2 regions of the Paenibacillus sp. LK1 genome follow, and region 1 is predicted to be linked to the other one. Evidence: riboswitches for the same ligand, from Rfam matches in the RefSeq annotation. Region 1 holds a riboswitch; the other holds the start of a gene.
The links. Region 1 has a riboswitch for glycine ahead of gcvT (glycine cleavage system aminomethyltransferase GcvT). Riboswitches for the same ligand answer to the same signal wherever they lie in the genome.
Positions count from the first base shown of each region.

Region 2: another riboswitch for glycine. It lies ahead of sdaAB (L-serine ammonia-lyase, iron-sulfur-dependent subunit beta); the one in region 1 lies ahead of gcvT (glycine cleavage system aminomethyltransferase GcvT).

Region 1 covers NZ_PEII01000006.1:89,208-97,796, forward strand. Annotated here, with positions in the region: gene CS562_RS15075 (alpha/beta hydrolase family protein) at 1-569, shown strand, start outside; gene CS562_RS15080 (ABC transporter substrate-binding protein) at 596-1,576, shown strand; gene CS562_RS15085 ((2Fe-2S)-binding protein) at 1,576-2,355, shown strand; gene gcvPB (aminomethyl-transferring glycine dehydrogenase subunit GcvPB) at 2,558-3,997, opposite strand; gene gcvPA (aminomethyl-transferring glycine dehydrogenase subunit GcvPA) at 4,138-5,493, opposite strand; gene gcvT (glycine cleavage system aminomethyltransferase GcvT) at 5,490-6,626, opposite strand; glycine riboswitch at 6,824-6,924, opposite strand; glycine riboswitch at 6,928-7,050, opposite strand; gene gcvH (glycine cleavage system protein GcvH) at 7,398-7,787, shown strand; gene CS562_RS15110 (PTS mannitol transporter subunit IIBC) at 8,360-8,589, shown strand, end outside.
Region 2 covers NZ_PEII01000014.1:49,044-57,632, forward strand. Annotated here, with positions in the region: gene CS562_RS26155 (PadR family transcriptional regulator) at 76-588, opposite strand; gene CS562_RS26160 (YhgE/Pip domain-containing protein) at 707-1,924, opposite strand; gene sdaAA (L-serine ammonia-lyase, iron-sulfur-dependent, subunit alpha) at 2,176-3,120, opposite strand; gene sdaAB (L-serine ammonia-lyase, iron-sulfur-dependent subunit beta) at 3,110-3,799, opposite strand; glycine riboswitch at 3,911-4,052, opposite strand; glycine riboswitch at 4,057-4,180, opposite strand; gene CS562_RS26175 (MFS transporter) at 4,518-5,795, opposite strand; gene CS562_RS26180 (phosphotransferase enzyme family protein) at 5,824-6,960, opposite strand; gene pstB (phosphate ABC transporter ATP-binding protein PstB) at 7,149-7,904, opposite strand; gene pstA (phosphate ABC transporter permease PstA) at 7,917-8,589, opposite strand, start outside.

The sequences.
Region 1 (8,589 bases):
CGGAGGCAGAGGCAGAACGTATTCGTCTATTGTGGGATCCATCCACTTATCTGTCTGAAAGCCGCTTGCCGATGTTATGGCTTAACGGTAGTAATGATACCCATTTTCCGTTGAGCATATTTAATAAGTCTTATGAACAGCATCTGGAGTGCCATCCTAACAACAATAACAGCAGACTAAGCCTTCACCCGGGACTCGGGCATTCTTATAAGGAGGCATGGGCATGCGAGGAGGTCTTCGCTTTTGCGGACAGCATGGTTAAAGTGAAAGCTGCGCTTATTGAAATATGTGAGGAGAAGCACGAGGACGGTTGGTTTGTCGTTCGGTATGATTCATGCCTTCCTGTCCTGGAGGCCAATCTTTATTGGTGCGTGGATGATCATAATTGGAGAACCGCAAGATGGGAGTCCATTCCCGCTTCGTTGGATAGGGCGAACTGCAAGGCGTTCATACGTCTTCCACAGCATGGGAGTTTGTTTTTTATGAATCTAAGAAATGAAATGGGCTGGATTACAAGCACACGTGTAATGAAAAATGAGAGAATCGCAGAAAACAAAATAAAAGAATAACGAATGACTAAGGGGATTTGTAGAACATGAAACAACGAAATCAACGCTATTTCACTTTAACGGCAGTTTTGCTTGCGGTGTTATTATTAATTGTGGCCTGTGGCAACAAAGAGAAGTCAGGTTCGTCTGAGGCAGAACCGACGAAACAGGAACAAGCGGCATCGGATGAGTCCCAAGATGCCACATTTACATTTAAGGATACAAATGGTGAGCAGACATTACCGCAAAAGCCAGAAAACATTGCTTCTACAGTGACATATTTGACGGATCATCTGATTGCACTTGGCATGACACCAAAAGCTACGGTGAAATCACAGAACGAAGATTTTCCGTTATATTTGAAGCCATTCTTGAATGATGTGGCTATCATCGGTGATCAAGGTAAGGTCAGTGCAGAGAAAATGCTCTCTCTTGGACCAGATCTGATTGTGACAGATACGAACAGCAAAGAGCAATTCGAGAATTATGCCAAAATTGCTCCAACGGCCATGCTTGAGAATGGATATGTGGCACCAGATTGGCAGACGGCATTTCGAGCTACCGCGGCGGCCTTTGGTCTGAACGAAAAGGCAGAAGAAGTGATAAATACCTATGAAACGCATAAAGCTGAGGCGATCCAGAAGGTTCACGCCAAAGCAGAGGGTAAGACACTGATGGTATTGCGGATAAGAAATGATATTCGGTATTACGGAGACATGGACTACAAGTGGCTTTATGATGATTTCGGTTTCTCCAGACCGGCTGTTTTCCCAGTGACAAGCGCTGAAAGTCGCTATGAAGTGTTGTCTAATGAAAAGCTGCCAGAAATCGATCCGGATTATATTATCCTTATTAATGATAATGAAGAAATCTATAACAATCTGCAGACCTTGGGGATTTGGAAAAACATGAAGGCTGTTAAAAATAATCAGGTATTCCAGGTGGCTTCAGATTCGTGGTTTGGCGGGTATGGACCCAGTGCGGCTACTTCCATGCTGGATGACCTGAATCGTTTGTTCGGCGAATGATGAATGACCGGATTTGTGAGGAACTGGGCAAGCACTTTAATCTTGTACAGGAACTGAATGATGTACCCGTGACATCGCTATGTGGAGAATCTATTGTTGATCCGGAGGCAATGAGAAGCTTTTTGTCCGCCTATCAACAGTTAATCGAGGGACAGGATCTAGCGGTTGCCGCAGCCTACTTCACCAGTTGGTTCGGTGATGTGGCAGCTGCGCTGCAATATACCTTATCCGTCCATGATGCAGCTCCGAATTTCTCGCTAGCCAATCTGAGTATACATTTGATGAAGGAAACCGGATATACACGAATTGCTTTTCAACTTGAGAAAATGAATGTCATTCTCGCTCCGAAGGATTCGGAGGAAAGAACGGTCTGGCTTGAAGCAGAATTAAGACGTTTTTACAGTCAGACTGCACGTCCCCTTATGGAGTGTTTGTCCCAAGCTTCCGGGTTGCATGTAAGCATGTTGTGGGGGCAGTTGCCAACGGCTCTGCAAAACTACAGGGAGAATATCCATAATACGTATCAAGACGAGGAGGCTCTCTTGCGTCAGTTTGCCGCTGATGAACAGGTGGTGCAAAATGGTCTGGAAGCTGATGTATTTGGTCTGGTCAAGAATCCGCTTCGCGTAAGGGTGCGGATGATTGATCATCCGCTGGAGCCTTCGAAGAGACTTGCGATCAAAAATGTCTGTTGCCTGCAATATTTACGACAAGGCCGCTCCTATTGTTACACCTGTCCGCGATTGGGTAAGAAGGAACGGGCCAATTGGAAGCCCTAAACCGGGAAGATAAAATAAAGCTGACAGGTTAATAAGCAATAAGAAAAACAGCCGCGCAGAAAGCAAAATGCGGCTGTTTTTGGCATTTATTACTGATTATCAACGACAGAATATTGTAATGATCGTATCGTGCCAGTCCTGGGATCATAACATAGTTCGGATGTCGTTGCAGGTATCAAATACAAGTTTATTAGGTTAGCTTTTAACTGCAAGCACAGTTCAATACAGGTTTACGGGCAGCTGTTGTTTCATCCAGACGGGTAACCGGTGTGCCATAAGGGGCATTGAGTACTAATTCAGGTGTCTCTTCTGCTTCCTTGGCAATGCGAATCATCGTATCGATGAACCCATCAAGTGTTTCTTTGCTCTCGGTTTCCGTTGGTTCGATCATGATGCACTCCTCAACGTTCAGTGGGAAGTACACAGTTGGCGGGTGATACCCAAAATCAAGCAATCGTTTGGCAACATCCAGTGTACGTACACCATACTGCTTCAACCCCCGACCAGACATAACGAATTCATGTTTGCAAACGCCTGGATACGGAATCTCGTAGTAAGGTGCGAGACGAGCCATCATGTAGTTGGCGTTGAGCACCGCACATTCGGATACCCGTCGTAAGCCTTCAGGTCCATAAGTACGAATGTAGGCATAGGCGCGGACCAGAATTCCGAAGTTACCATAGTACGCTTTGACCCGGCCAATAGATTGATCTCCTTCGCGATCCAAAGCATATATGCCCTTATCATTTTTGATGACCATCGGTTTCGGCAGAAACGGGATCAAGCGGCTCTTCACACCAACCGGGCCGGCACCAGGTCCACCTCCGCCGTGCGGAGTACTCATCGTTTTATGCAAGTTCAGATGCACCACGTCGAAGCCCATATCGCCAGGTCGGGTGATGCCCATAATGGCATTGGAGTTGGCTCCATCGTAGTACAGTAGGCCACCTGCCTGGTGCACAATGGAGGCAATTTCCTGAATGTCTTTTTCAAAGAGTCCGAGTGTGTTCGGGTTGGTCAGCATGAGCGCTGCGGTGTCCGAGCCAACAGCTGCGCGAAGTGCGTCCAGATCCACCAGCCCGTCTGCGCGGGAAGGGATCGTTACCGTTTCGAAACCTGCTACGGTTGCACTTGCCGGGTTGGTCCCGTGAGAAGAGTCCGGTACGATAACTTTTGTGCGCTGTTCACCACGACCTTCGTGGTAGGCACGAATCATCATGAGCCCGGTCCATTCGCCATGTGCACCAGCGGCCGGTTGCAGCGTAACGGCATCCATACCGGTTAGTCCGGCAAGATCATTTTGCAACGTGTAGAGCAGCTCAAGTGCACCTTGAATGCTGGATTCATGCTGATAGGGATGAATTTTGGCGAATCCGTTGTAACGGGCCACATCCTCATTAATCTTCGGATTATATTTCATCGTACAAGAGCCCAGCGGATAGAATCCGTTATCTACCCCGAAATTACGACGAGACAGGGCAGTGTAATGGCGAATGACGTCAACTTCAAAAACCTCAGGCAATGCTGCTGCTTCCGACCGAAGCATTTCCCGGGGAATCAGGGAATCCACAGCTTGACGGGGAACGTCGCATTCAGGCAAGGAATAAGCGACCCGACCCGGACTGCTGAGTTCAAAAATCAACGATTGCTCCGGTGCTGGAGAGGCAGCTTGAGCAGTAACTGTTGTGTTAGTTTCAGGTTGGCCCGAAGTGGAGATAGAGGTTACCGTTTCCGATTGTCCTTGTGCTGATGTCGTCGTTGTCTTTGTTGTCGTTTCCTGAGTCACAGCGATCCCTCCAATACACGTGCGAATTCGTCGATCTCTTCCTTGCTGCGTCGTTCAGTAACCGCAATCAGCATATGTCCAGCGAGCTCAGGATAATCACGGCCAAGTTCATAGCCGCCAATGAAACCTGCATCGAGCAATTTCAGTTGCAGTGGTTCCACATTTGTTCCTTCAGGCAGTTGAATAACAAACTCATTGAACGTAGGAGCGGTAAACGTAAGAGAGACGCCTGGAATTGCGGTAAACGTGTTAAGGGCATAATGGCTCTTTTGCAAATTCAAATCAGCGACGTCGATCATGCCTTGTTTACCCATAATGGACATATATACAGAGGCGCTCAGCGCGAGTAACGCCTGGTTGGAACAGATGTTGGACGTCGCCTTTTCCCGGCGAATATGCTGTTCCCGTGCTTGCAGCGTGAGTACAAAACCACGCTTGCCGTTGCGGTCCGTTGTCTGGCCTACAATGCGGCCAGGAATCCGGCGCATATGAGCCTGGGATACCGCGAAATATCCGCATGTTGGGCCGCCGAGTGATGCGGCGATGCCAAGGGGCTGCGCGTCGCCAACGACGATGTCAGCACCCAGCTTGCCTGGGGCTTCCAGCAGACCCAGCGATAGCGGGTTGGCGCTGACCACGAGCAGGCTCTTGTGCGCATGGGCAAGATCTGCGGCCTGTTTTACATTTTCCACGGCGCCGAAGAAGTTCGGGCTCTGGATCATGACGGCTGCGGTGTCATCGGACACGGCGGCTTGCAGGGCATCCAAGTCTGTTACACCATTTTGATATCCAATCTCAACAATCTCCAGATTGAGGCCGTGAGCATAAGCTTGCAATACCTGACGGGATTCAGGGTGCACGGTGCGTGACACAATCAGTTGTTTGCGGCGGGTTGCCGCTGCGGCCAGATTGCCTGCTTCCGCAAATGCAGTCGCACCATCGTACATACTGGCATTGGCTACAGCCATACCTGTCAACTCACAGATATAGGATTGAAACTCGAAAATCGCCTGCAATTCTCCTTGGCTGATCTCGGGTTGATAAGGTGTATAGGCGGTATAGAACTCGGAACGGGAGATGACATGATTAATGACGGAAGGTACGTGGTGATCATAAATACCTGCACCCAGGAAACTGGCGTGTGTCTCGAAGTTGGCATTCGCTGCCGCTTGCTTCGACATATGACGTGTCAGTGCATATTCATCGAGTTTGGAGGAAACAGGCAGTTCACCCTGATAGCGAATCTCCTGTGGAATGTCATGGAACAGATCTTCAATCGTTTCCACGCCGATGGTTGCCAACATGGCACTCTGATCCTGCTCGGTCATGGGAATGTAGCGATGCTTGCTCATGCTTGATCAGCTCCTTGAGTAGGTGTCTTTGGCGCACGTGTCCGTTTATGAAAAGGGGTCTTCACGACCTCGGCTTTTAGTTTCTTGCCACGAATCTCAATCTCCAGCGGGGTACCCAGTGCAGCATATTTGCTGTCGATCAAGGCCAGCCCCAGATTACGTTTCAACGTAGGCGACTGAGTCCCTGTGGTCACTTCACCAATCTGCACACCTTCGGCGTAAATGGGATAATGAGGGCGAGGAATGCCGCGCTCCAGTACTTCGATCCCGACCAGCTTGCGGGCAGGTCCATCATTTTTTTGCTGCAACAAGGCTTCATGTCCGATAAACGGTCCTGCATTTAACTTCACAAACATGCCAACGCCAGCCTCCAGCGGTGAGATAGTTGCAGACAATTCCTGTCCATACAGGGGCAGCTTGGCTTCAAAGCGCAGCGTATCCCGGGCACCCAGTCCTGTGGGAACAAGTCCGTGAGCTTCTCCGGCTTGCATCAATCCGTTCCAGACCGCAGCGGCTTGTTCCGCAGGAACGTAGAGCTCAAAGCCATCTTCACCCGTATATCCGGTACGGGATAACAGCAATGTAACGCCGCATACCTTCGCATTTGCCACAAAGCGGAAAGGCTCAATCGAAGACACATCCGTGTCTGTCACCGTTCTGAGAATATCTACTGCCAGCGGACCTTGCAGAGCAAGTAGCGCTGTTTGATCCGAATCATTGGTCATCGTTACGCCAGGCATCATGTGCTGTTGCAGCCATGCCCAGTCCTTATCGATGTTGGAGGCGTTAACCACCAGCATATATTGCTGGTCTTTCAGTTTATAAATCAGCAGATCATCGACCACGCCACCATCCGGATAACACATTAACGTATATTGGGCCTGATCGGTAACGAGTGTTGTTACATCATTAGTGGTCATGTGCTGTAAAAAAGCTTCTGCGTGTTCACCTTGTACGGTGAATTCGCCCATGTGGGATACATCAAATAATCCAGCACGTTCTCGCACCGCTTCATGCTCTTTCTGAATTCCGCTGAATTGTACCGGGAGCTCCCAGCCACCAAAATCAATGCATCGTACGCCTTCATATTGCTGATAGAGTGGAAAGAGTGGGGTTCTAAGCAAATCGGACATCCAATCACCTCGTCATGGGCCGTCAACCGGCCGAGTGTATAACCATGGATCAATGAATCTGGCATCATATTTTATTATAAAAGTAAGGTAAGGACGCGATAGGCAGCGCCGCTCTATAACCTGTTTTCGTTTTTTTGGGAAAAAGGAAAAGGACAGGCCAAAGAATCGGCATGCCAGAAGCACGCTGTATTCTTAGGCTCTGTCCTTGGTACCTGAGAGTTACCCCGCCGCATGATGCAGCAGGTTTCCCCTTGGGTGATCATAACGCCCACACAGGGCGATTAGATGCTCTCCAGAGTTGCGTCCCGTAAAAGTCCTTTTGCCTGAGAGATTCACCTCCGCTTGTCGGTGGTTTACTCCTTCGGCGTTACCGCATGTACACCCTGATTCGGGTGTCAAGGGTAATCTCTCCCTTTACATTCATCCGCGGGTATTGCATAGACCAATTAAACACATTTACTACTCTCATTAAAGCCTGAATCGACTATTGATGTCAAGAACGATATCATAGAAATGAATAAAAAAGCCGAATGATATTTTTAATTCGTTTCATAACGTTCGTCTATTTATAAAGAGTGCGCTTACTTTTCTAATATTCACCATTATATGTAGGGAGAGTGCATTTGAGTTACAGGTATATAAGGAAGAAAAACAAATAAATTGTGAGGTATCTTGACATTTGAATCGAAAATATCATACGCTATGTTCTGGGAAAAAGGTTAAGGTCAAAGAAACGCATGCACTCATTAATGAAAAGCGAGGCGGATATCGATGAGCGAATTGAAAAGTGATTTCCTGTACAGTGAAGAGCACGAATGGGTGCAGACCGTAGGGGAGGATACCGTACGTATTGGTATTACCGAGTTCGCGCAGCATCAGCTGGGTGACATTGTGTTTGTGGAATTGCCTGACCTGGAATCGGATGTAAAAGCGGAAGACGGCATTGGAACGATTGAATCCGTCAAAACCGTTTCGGATTTGTTTTCTCCTGTCAGTGGAACGATTATTGCTGTGAATGATGCATTGCAGGATTCCCCGGAGCTGGTTAACAACTCTCCATATGAGGAAGGCTGGATGATCGAGATTCGTGTTGAGGGCGACCTGACAGCAGCACTTTCCACGTTGATGAACGCGGATGCGTATCGTAAACATACGGAATAATATTAAGGTACAATTCACCGATTGGATAGAGAGTTTTAGCTTGATGCAAAAGTTTTTTTAAGGTAATAAAATGAATCGATGATTATAGATCCGAATGGTGATATTACTTATTCGGAGAATACTTAGGCGCAATTGCCTCATCTGAATCAGGATGAGGTCATTGCGCTTTTTCGTTGTTACTCGATGAATTAGACTAATTAGATGAAATAAATATCAATCTAACATGTTTCATCATCATTTCTAAATGAGGTAGGAACAGCTCATTTAAATAGAATAAATTTACAATTTCATTTGTCATTAAAATGGGGCAATTCGTGGGTATGATACATGAAAGGGAATAACAGGTTTCGATCAATATACGGGTTTAAATATGGAACAATCCTTTAAATTTAAATCTTGTCATCAACGTTCATGACGGAAGTAGGTTTTCATTTCGTTGTAGAAGATACCGTTTTCATTTACGATATGGTTGTAAATTAAGATTTATTGCAGATTTGTACCTTCGTTCGTCTGGATCATCGTTGTCAAAATTCAGTGGAATCAAGGTTTAATATGTTGAGGAGGTTTTCAGTATGAGTTCAGTGGACGCAAAGTCCGAAAAAAGCGGAGGAATACGGGTTGGCGTTCAGAAGTTTGGACGTTTCCTAAGTGGTATGGTTATGCCGAACATGGGTGCTTTTATCGCCTGGGGTCTGATTACGGCATTGTTCATTCCAAAAGGATGGTTCCCTAACGCAGATTTTGCATTATTGGTTGATCCAATGATCAAATATTTGCTGCCTTTGCTTATCGGTTACACAGG
Region 2 (8,589 bases), on a different contig from region 1:
TACTGATCTGTAGAGCGCTTTTCTGTGTTATGGATGGATCGTCAATTGATTTAATGACACGGATACTATAGAAAGCTACTGAGGGGCGGCCAGCTGTTCCTTGAGCAATCGGATGGTAGCCTCATATTGCACAAGCCCCACTTGCATACACAAACGCTGTGCAGGTGAGATCTGTTCACCAAATTGCCTCATCTGGCGCTGCAGCTCGGCATACAGCAATTCTTTACGATTCAGCTCCGACCGGACCCACCCTGCGACAGTATCTTCATCCGCCAGCTCTCCGAAATACAGACGCATCAGAAAATCAGAACGGAACACCTCTGCTTCCAAGGGACTCATCAAATAGGTATTGAACTCCGCAGACCCTTCCGGGGTTAAGGTATACACATTTTTGTCAGGTTTCCCTTCCTGTCTAACGGATTCTTTGGTCAATAACCCCGACTTTTCCATCTTCGCAAGTGTGGGATAAATGGTGCCAAAGCTGGCATCGAAGAAAAATGAAAAATATTGTTCAAAGTACTGCTTGATCTCATATCCGGAACATGGCTGATTGTGCAGTATTCCGAGGATGACATGCTGCGTGTTCATCGGTGTACCGCTCCTTTCCAATTGCTCTTAACGTATCACATCCTCCCTTATACGTTCAACATCATCAGACGTTCACGGATTGGCTAATCCGGCAAAAGGATGCTTATCTTTATCCATGTTATCCACGATCAGGTGAAGGCAGGTTTCCAGTCAGAGGGACAGGTGTCGCAGCAGACTTGGACTCCAAAGGTATGCCGGATTGTGCAGGACCTGAGCGTTTGATCCACGTGCACACCGCTCCCAGAACCAACGTCGCCGCTCCAATCACTACGAGAAGCAGAACATCATGACTAATCCCATCTCCGCCAAGCACCAGGTTCATCATGCCCTCCACCGCGTAGGTTGCCGGCAGATAATGACCGATCTGTTGATAGAAGTCAGGCATGACATCGCGCGGAATGGTTGCCCCTGATGACAACATCAGCAGAGGCAACAAGGCACTGTTTAACCATGCTCCAGCATTTCCAAGCAGCAGCAAGCTCAATTGCGCCACGAATAGAAAAGATAAAGTAATCAACAACTGAAATAGCCATAATATCCACCAGCCATCTGCTGAAGATACACCCATAACATGCATCATCCCTGCTCCAACGAGCGATACGATAAATGCAGCACCAACATTGATGATATTGCGCGCCCAAAAGCGTTCCCATTTTCCTACCCTGCTACTGAGTTCACCAGAAACCTTTTGCAGATTCATGCCAAGCAGCATTGCACCTGTAAACGTAGCTGTCACAATCAACATTGGTACCATGGAAAAAGCAAAATTGTTAACTGGATTCAGCCGTTCCACTTCTGCCTCCACCCGGGAAGATAACCCCACTGCCATCGTATTCGCCTGATCGGCAGCCATACCTGATTGATTCAGCACTCCCCGAATGCTGTTTTGCTGTACTTCACGGTTCAACGTCGCTGTGACTTGTGCGGATACGGTTTGCATCACACTTTTTACGGTAGCCACGTTGGATTCATTCATCACATACTTCACCGCTACTGGACCCGACAAGTCTCCCGCCTGCTGCATGAAACCGGATGGAATCTCGATAATCATGTATACATCCCGATCCGTTAACATCTGTCTGGCTTCTTCCATAGTTGACGAAGGTTTAATCTCGAAATGAAGACCCGTTGCAAGAGACTTTGCCACTGGCTCCGCCGCAGCGCCATCTTCATTTACGATAGTTACTGCAAGCTGATTCATCCGTGCATTTACCTGATCATATCCACTAAGCCAAATGGTATTAAAAAAAACCTGGAACAATACGGCTGTAATTAACCCGACTACTGTAGCTCCATTTTTCAAAAACAGAAGACTCGTTTTAAAAACACTTTTCATGTTATCCATCTCCTTAAGTTCTATAACTTTTTCTCCGTCCTATATATCGTATTGATATATGACAGTTAATAATATATCTAATCGATATATAAACGTCAATACCTATTTTCTTTGTGGGCAAAAGCAAAAAAGCCGATACGCTTCTTCACCAGGAAGAATTCGTATCGGCTTTTCGTATCAAGATGGGAGCTCATCACCTTTTTTTATTTTTAAAGGCACACCAAGTTAAAATTGATTTCAGGCCAAAGGCGTTATGCCTTGGCTTCTGGTTCATTTTCAGCAGGAGACTCAGCTTCAGTCTCAGGCTCCGCACGCTTCGCCTTCGGTTTAGCAAGCTTCTCCATCATTTTCCGTCCTGTCGGTGTTTGGGCAAGCCCACCTTGGGCCGTTTCACGGTGCCTGCTCGGCATCGCACTGCCCACTTCCAGCATGACATCAATGACTTCGTCAGAAGGAATGGCACTTCGTACCCCAGCCAGCGCCATGTCGGCGGCAGCCAGCGCAGTTACGGCACCCAGTCCGTTACGGACGATGCAAGGGATTTCCACGAGGCCTGCGACAGGATCGCAGATGAGCCCTAGTGTATTTTTTAACGCGAGGCCAACTGCATGAACCACTTGCTCCGGCGTCCCTCCACGCAGCTCCACCATGGCTCCAGCGGCCATACCGATGGCAGAACCCACTTCAGCCTGACAGCCACCCTCGGCACCTGAGATAAATGAGTTGTTGGCAATGACATAACCGATCGCTCCCGCACAGAACAGACCGTTCACCAGATGCTCGTCACTCCAGCCAAAACGCTCCTGGGAGCTGATAAATACACCCGGAATGATGCCGCAGGAGCCAGCTGTCGGTGTGGCTACAATCCGGCCCATCGAGGCATTCACTTCCGATACACAAAGGGCATACGCCATGGCCAGTGCAGAGGCATCTCCAGAACAAGTCTCGCCTTTACGAATGTACTCAGCCATTTTTTTGCCGTCTCCGCCAGTCAAGCCGCTGCGTGATGTTGTATCTTCTGTTAGCCCTTTGTGTACAGCTTCCTTCATCACCTGATAGTAATCCGACATCTGCCGCACAACATCCACTTCCGGGATATTCGTCTCCTGAACCTGCTCTTCGATCATCAGCTCGGCAATGGTCTTGGACTCTGCTGTACAGATGGTATTCAGTTCATGTAGATGTTTAAACCGCATCCGGCTCGACCCCTCTCTTCAAATCAATCACGCGAATGTCCAGCATATGATCCAGCGACCGCAGACGGTTCAACATCTCAGGATTCGGCACACCATCCATCTCCATCGCTGTCAGTGCTTCACCATCCCGGGCTTTCCGATCCACTTGCATGTACCCGATGTTCACCCCGGACGAACTGATGGTGGAGGTTACCGAAGCGAGCACCCCTGCTTTGTCCGAATGGCGCAGTACAAGTGTGGGGAACTCTCCGCTGATCTGTACACGAAAATCATTCAATGCATGCACCGATACACTACCTCCGCCAATGGAAGCACCGATTAGTGAGCATTGACGGTCTCCATGCCAGAGTTCAATCTTGACCGTATTCGGATGAGGAGCAGGCAGGCCGCTTGTGAAAAACTCTACCTCCATACCCGCTTCCTCTGCATATTGTTCTGCATCCGGTATACGTGGATCATCAGTCACATAATCAAGCAGGCCACCGATCAACGCAAGATCCGTACCATGCCCCTGATACGTATCAGCAAACGAGCCGTATAGAGTTAATCGAGCGCGTTCAGGCGTGCATCCCAGCCACTGACGGGCAATTCGCCCCAATCTTGCCGCTCCAGCCGTATGTGAACTTGATGGACCTGTCATGGACGGACCAATAATTGAAAAAACGTCTTTAAAACGCATCGCAAACCCTCCATTTATAATCGTCATTTTCATCCAGACGTACACCCATAATGTTCCTTTATTACTGAATGATGACATGAGAAAAGGACAGAGAGAGGCCCTAGGCCCTCTCTCTGTCCTCGATACCTGAGAGTTTCATGATAAGCAGCGCGGCGAATCGATGCATTCCTGTATTCACAGGTGATGTCACCCTGCACACCGTGCTGCTTGACCATATACCCCTTGGGTGGCGCAGTTCGCGCACTCTCCAGAGTTGCGTCCAACGATGGTACATTTACCTGAGAGATTAACCGCTGCGCCGGGTGCGTAGCAGCTTGCTCCTTCGGTGCCCGACAGCTGCCATTTTACTCGACATGCTCAGGTCTCTCCCGCTCGCTATCATTCGCTGTATGGAACCATTCTGATCTTGTACCAGAACGATAATTGAAGTTTTTAATACTTTCTCATTAAGATTAATCGACCGGAAGATCAGTGTCAACAAACTTAACGATTTCTTTGCGAATAATTGCTTTTTTCCATTTTATACACAAGATAAACGAACAAACTGTAAACTTTCATCACATGAATGTGTTAATGCGTTTCATCTCGAAAGCGCATACATTGTTCATTTTCTATTAGCCAATATCTGTGTTTAATACTATTTATGTTATGTTCCACTGAACGGTTCGGGTATTCAGGCAACCTTTATTCTGTACTAGAATTGCCGTATTTCTGCCTGTCACCCCACCATCGCCTTGGGCTTCGCCGGTTCATCGTAATACCTGCTTCGGGAAGGAAACATGCTCGTCACCCACAATCCCAACGCAGCTAACAGCATGACCCCAGATACAACTGTATATACCATACGAAGCGACAACTGCTCTGCTATTACCCCTGCAATCAAAATGGAAGCCACCTGCAACACACTTAACACAAGTCCAAGTACACTACTCATTCGCCCCATCAGATCGACAGGGATATTATTTTGATAAAAGGTAACCAGGCCGGTATTCGCCAGTGCGGAGCACAGACCGAGCAGAATAAAGGCAACAGCCGCCAGTTCAAACGAGAATGAACGGGCGAACAGGAAATAACCAAGCGCAACCAGAAGTACACCGCCACCCATCATGTGACGGACCGGCAAATGTTTGGCGAACATCCAAACCAGCATGGAACCTGCCAAATAACCGATTCCGGTGATACTCATTAATGCTCCGTACTGTGATTCAGGCAGGTTCATCACCTGACGGATAAACACCACTTCCTGAGCATCCAGCGACATGCCGACCACCAGAATAATCTGGAACAGGGCATATATACCGACAACGTAGCCCGACTTTCGGCTGAAGCTCAGTACAGCTCTCCAATCCTGGGCAATCATCCGAGGTGTCAGTCTGCTTCCCGTCCCTATATTCTGTTCTCCAAAGCCCAGTTTGGGAAGAAACATTAGAATCAACGCAGAAGCAGCAAAGGAAACCGCATTGGCATAAATGGCTGCTGCCGGAGATAAATATATCAGCATCACTCCTGCAACTGCCGGGCCGGTAATAAATGCCCCTGAGCTGATCAAAGCTTGTAGGGAATTAAAGCGCTTGCGCCGTTCAGCAGGTACCAGCCGGGTAATGTATACCTGAGAGGAAGGGACAAATATAGATGAGGACATGCTGATCAGAAACATCACTGCGTACATCATCCATAGACTGGACATCAGTGGCAGCATCGCCACCAGCATCGCCCGTAGCATATCGGCACCAATCATCAACTGCCGCTGATCATAACGATCAATCAGGCTGCCTGACCAAAACTTAGTGCACACCGAAGCAATCGGCGAGATAATCCACAACCCTGCGACTGCCGCTGGAGACTGTGTCATATTCAATACCATCAGGTTAATCGCCACAATATATATGAAATCACCCAGATTGGATATGCCCACTCCGCTAAGTAGCAATCCGGCATGCTTCCAGCCACCACACTGCCCTTTCGATGCAACTCTCTTTGCACGAATGTTCTTCATAGCGCTACCCACCCACTAGAAATCACAATTATAACTCATAGAAAATACTCTCGTTCTGTACATATGGTTTGCAAAATTTGCTGCATATAAGAGGCATTCGCTCTTTCATCCATTCGTACCTGGACTCATTCTCCATCTGGAATGCAAAATAGCCAAACGTAAAAATCAGCATGAATCCTTCTATTAATCGAATATCACGCTTCGTTAGTGGTCCTGTCTGCTCCGTATAACCCGATAGGAAGACACCCCGTTCCTCCCGATTGAAAATCGTAGCCGCACCTCCGGCATCAAAGAGATAGTAGCCATAACCGTATAAACAAAAATCAATCATGGAAATGCCCTGATCCGTAACTAACAGATTGCCGCGGGTAATATCTCCGTGAATTACTCCCCATGTCTCGGCATTGTGCGGATACGTTTCGAGTTGTCTGTTAATGTTCTCAAACGTCTCACGAATCAGATCGAAATCCTCAGGAGTAAAGATGCCACGTCTAACGCCTTCCTCCAATTGCTCCAGCATGACCAGATTCTCTTTGATCGAACCATAGGCTGGTCGTACTTCCGTTTGCTTCAAGGTAGGGTTATCGCTATCGGTATACATCTCTGAGATGATCGCCTTATCAGCATGCTGTTCACGGTCATTCATCTGCTGCCCGCTTTCAGACTTCAGTGAACCCACCTGTGGCTCAGGAGCTCCCGTTGGTCGTCGTCCATATTGGTGCAATATCTGCAACTGTACACCCAAATCATGAATCTGCGCTGTCGTCAGATGTTCTCCCTGCTTGATATCCCTGCCCTCAATCCATTCCAGAACGGTACAACAGATCTCTTCTCCTGTTTCGTCCAAACAGACAGTGACCCAATCATCCAATGTATTGCGTACAGGTATCTGCACTCGCAATGGGCTGGTAGCCCGTAATTCATGAAGTAGATTCATCTCCGCTTCAAGTGCAGGTCGTGTATGCTGGATTCCCGTCATGCTTGCAAAAGCGGCTTTATGTATTCGCAATAGATACTTCTGTCCGGTTGATTCATCAACCACCTGATACGTTAGATTTTCATTATGTCGGATAAAGGAAATTGCAGGCTTTTCTATGGAATAATGCGAGATAATTTCAGTTGCCATGGTGTCATGGGAAATCTTATGGGTAGTTATGATCCACATCTCCTTCTCTTATCAAATTAAAGGCAGTGTTTACAAATATCGTAGCATGATTGTTTTTATTTTGGCAAACTATTCCATATGTAGAATGATGTAAAAAAGCATAACCCCCGAACGACCTCGCCCGAGTGTTATGCTTCCTTCTATCTCTATAAATCTATCTCGATCTCATACTCCATCCAATGTAACAATTAACCGAAACGTCCCATAATATATTCTTGTGTCAGACGATTGTCCGGGTTGGTGAAAATATGTTCCGTATCTCCGTGCTCAATCATGCTTCCCAGATAAAAATAAGCCGTATAATCCGAGATGCGTGCCGCCTGCTGCATATTATGGGTAACAATCACGATCCGCAACTCCTTCTTGAGCTCCGAGATCAACTCCTCCACCTTACCCGTAGATACCGGGTCAAGCGCAGATGCCGGCTCATCGAGCAGCAAAATCTGCGGATCAACCGACAACGCGCGGGCGATACAGAGCCGTTGCTGTTGTCCACCCGAAAGGGCCAGGGCAGATTCATTCAGTCTGTCCTTCACTTCGTCCCAGAGCGCAGCGCGGCGCAAGCTTTTTTCCACAATTTCATCTAGTGCCTTCTTGTTCTTGATACCGCGGTAGCGGGGGCCAAACGCGATATTGTTGTAGATAGACTTGTGGAAAGGATTCGGCTTCTGCCAAACCATGCCGATCTTCTGGCGAAGCTTGATTACATCTGTGCCCGGCTCATTCAGATCATTGCCATCCATCCAGATATGTCCCTCCGTGCGAGAACCGGCAATCTCGTCGTTCATTCGGTTGAGCGATCGTAGGAACGTGGATTTACCACAGCCGGATGGTCCAATGAGTGCCGTTACACTGGCTTCGGGAAAAGTCAGGCTGATCTGCTTAACTGCCTGAAAATGCCCATAATATATGCTTAACTGTTCCGTACCAAAAGGTATGGCCATGTTGGTTCCTCCTTATTTCGAAGCTGTCATGCGGCGGTAAACCACCCGACCGATCCAGCGTGCACTTAGATTGAACGCCAGTACAAGAAGTACAAGCACGGCTGAAGCGCCAGCTGCTACTTCTTTGGAATCCGGGCCAATGCCTTCACTGTTTACTTTCCAGATGTGCACAGCCAGTGTCTCTGCCGGACGCAATGGATTGATCGGCGACCTAGGACTCGTTGGATTCCAGTCCGTGAAGTCCAGCGGTGGACTACTCATACCCGCTGTGAACATCAGGGCTGCTGCTTCACCGAAGATCCGGCCCGATGCCAGGATCGTACCCGTGATCAAGCTTGGCAATGCCACAGGCAGCAGAATGGAGGTAATAATTTTCCATTTTGACAATCCGAGTGCAAGACCCGCTTCCTTCTGCTCTTTCGGAACGGCCCGGAACGCTTGCTCTGTTGTCCGCACCATAAGTGGAAGATTGAATATAGCCAAGGCCATGGCACCCGATAATAAGGAGAATCCAAGACCAAATGTATTAACAATTAACAAGAGTCCGAACAAACCAATAACGATAGATGGGAACGAGGATAACACTTCGACAACGAGTCGAATAAAACTTGTGATCCGGCCCGGCTTGGCGTACTCAGCCATATAAATACCGCCGCCCCATCCGAGCGGAATTGTAATAATCAAG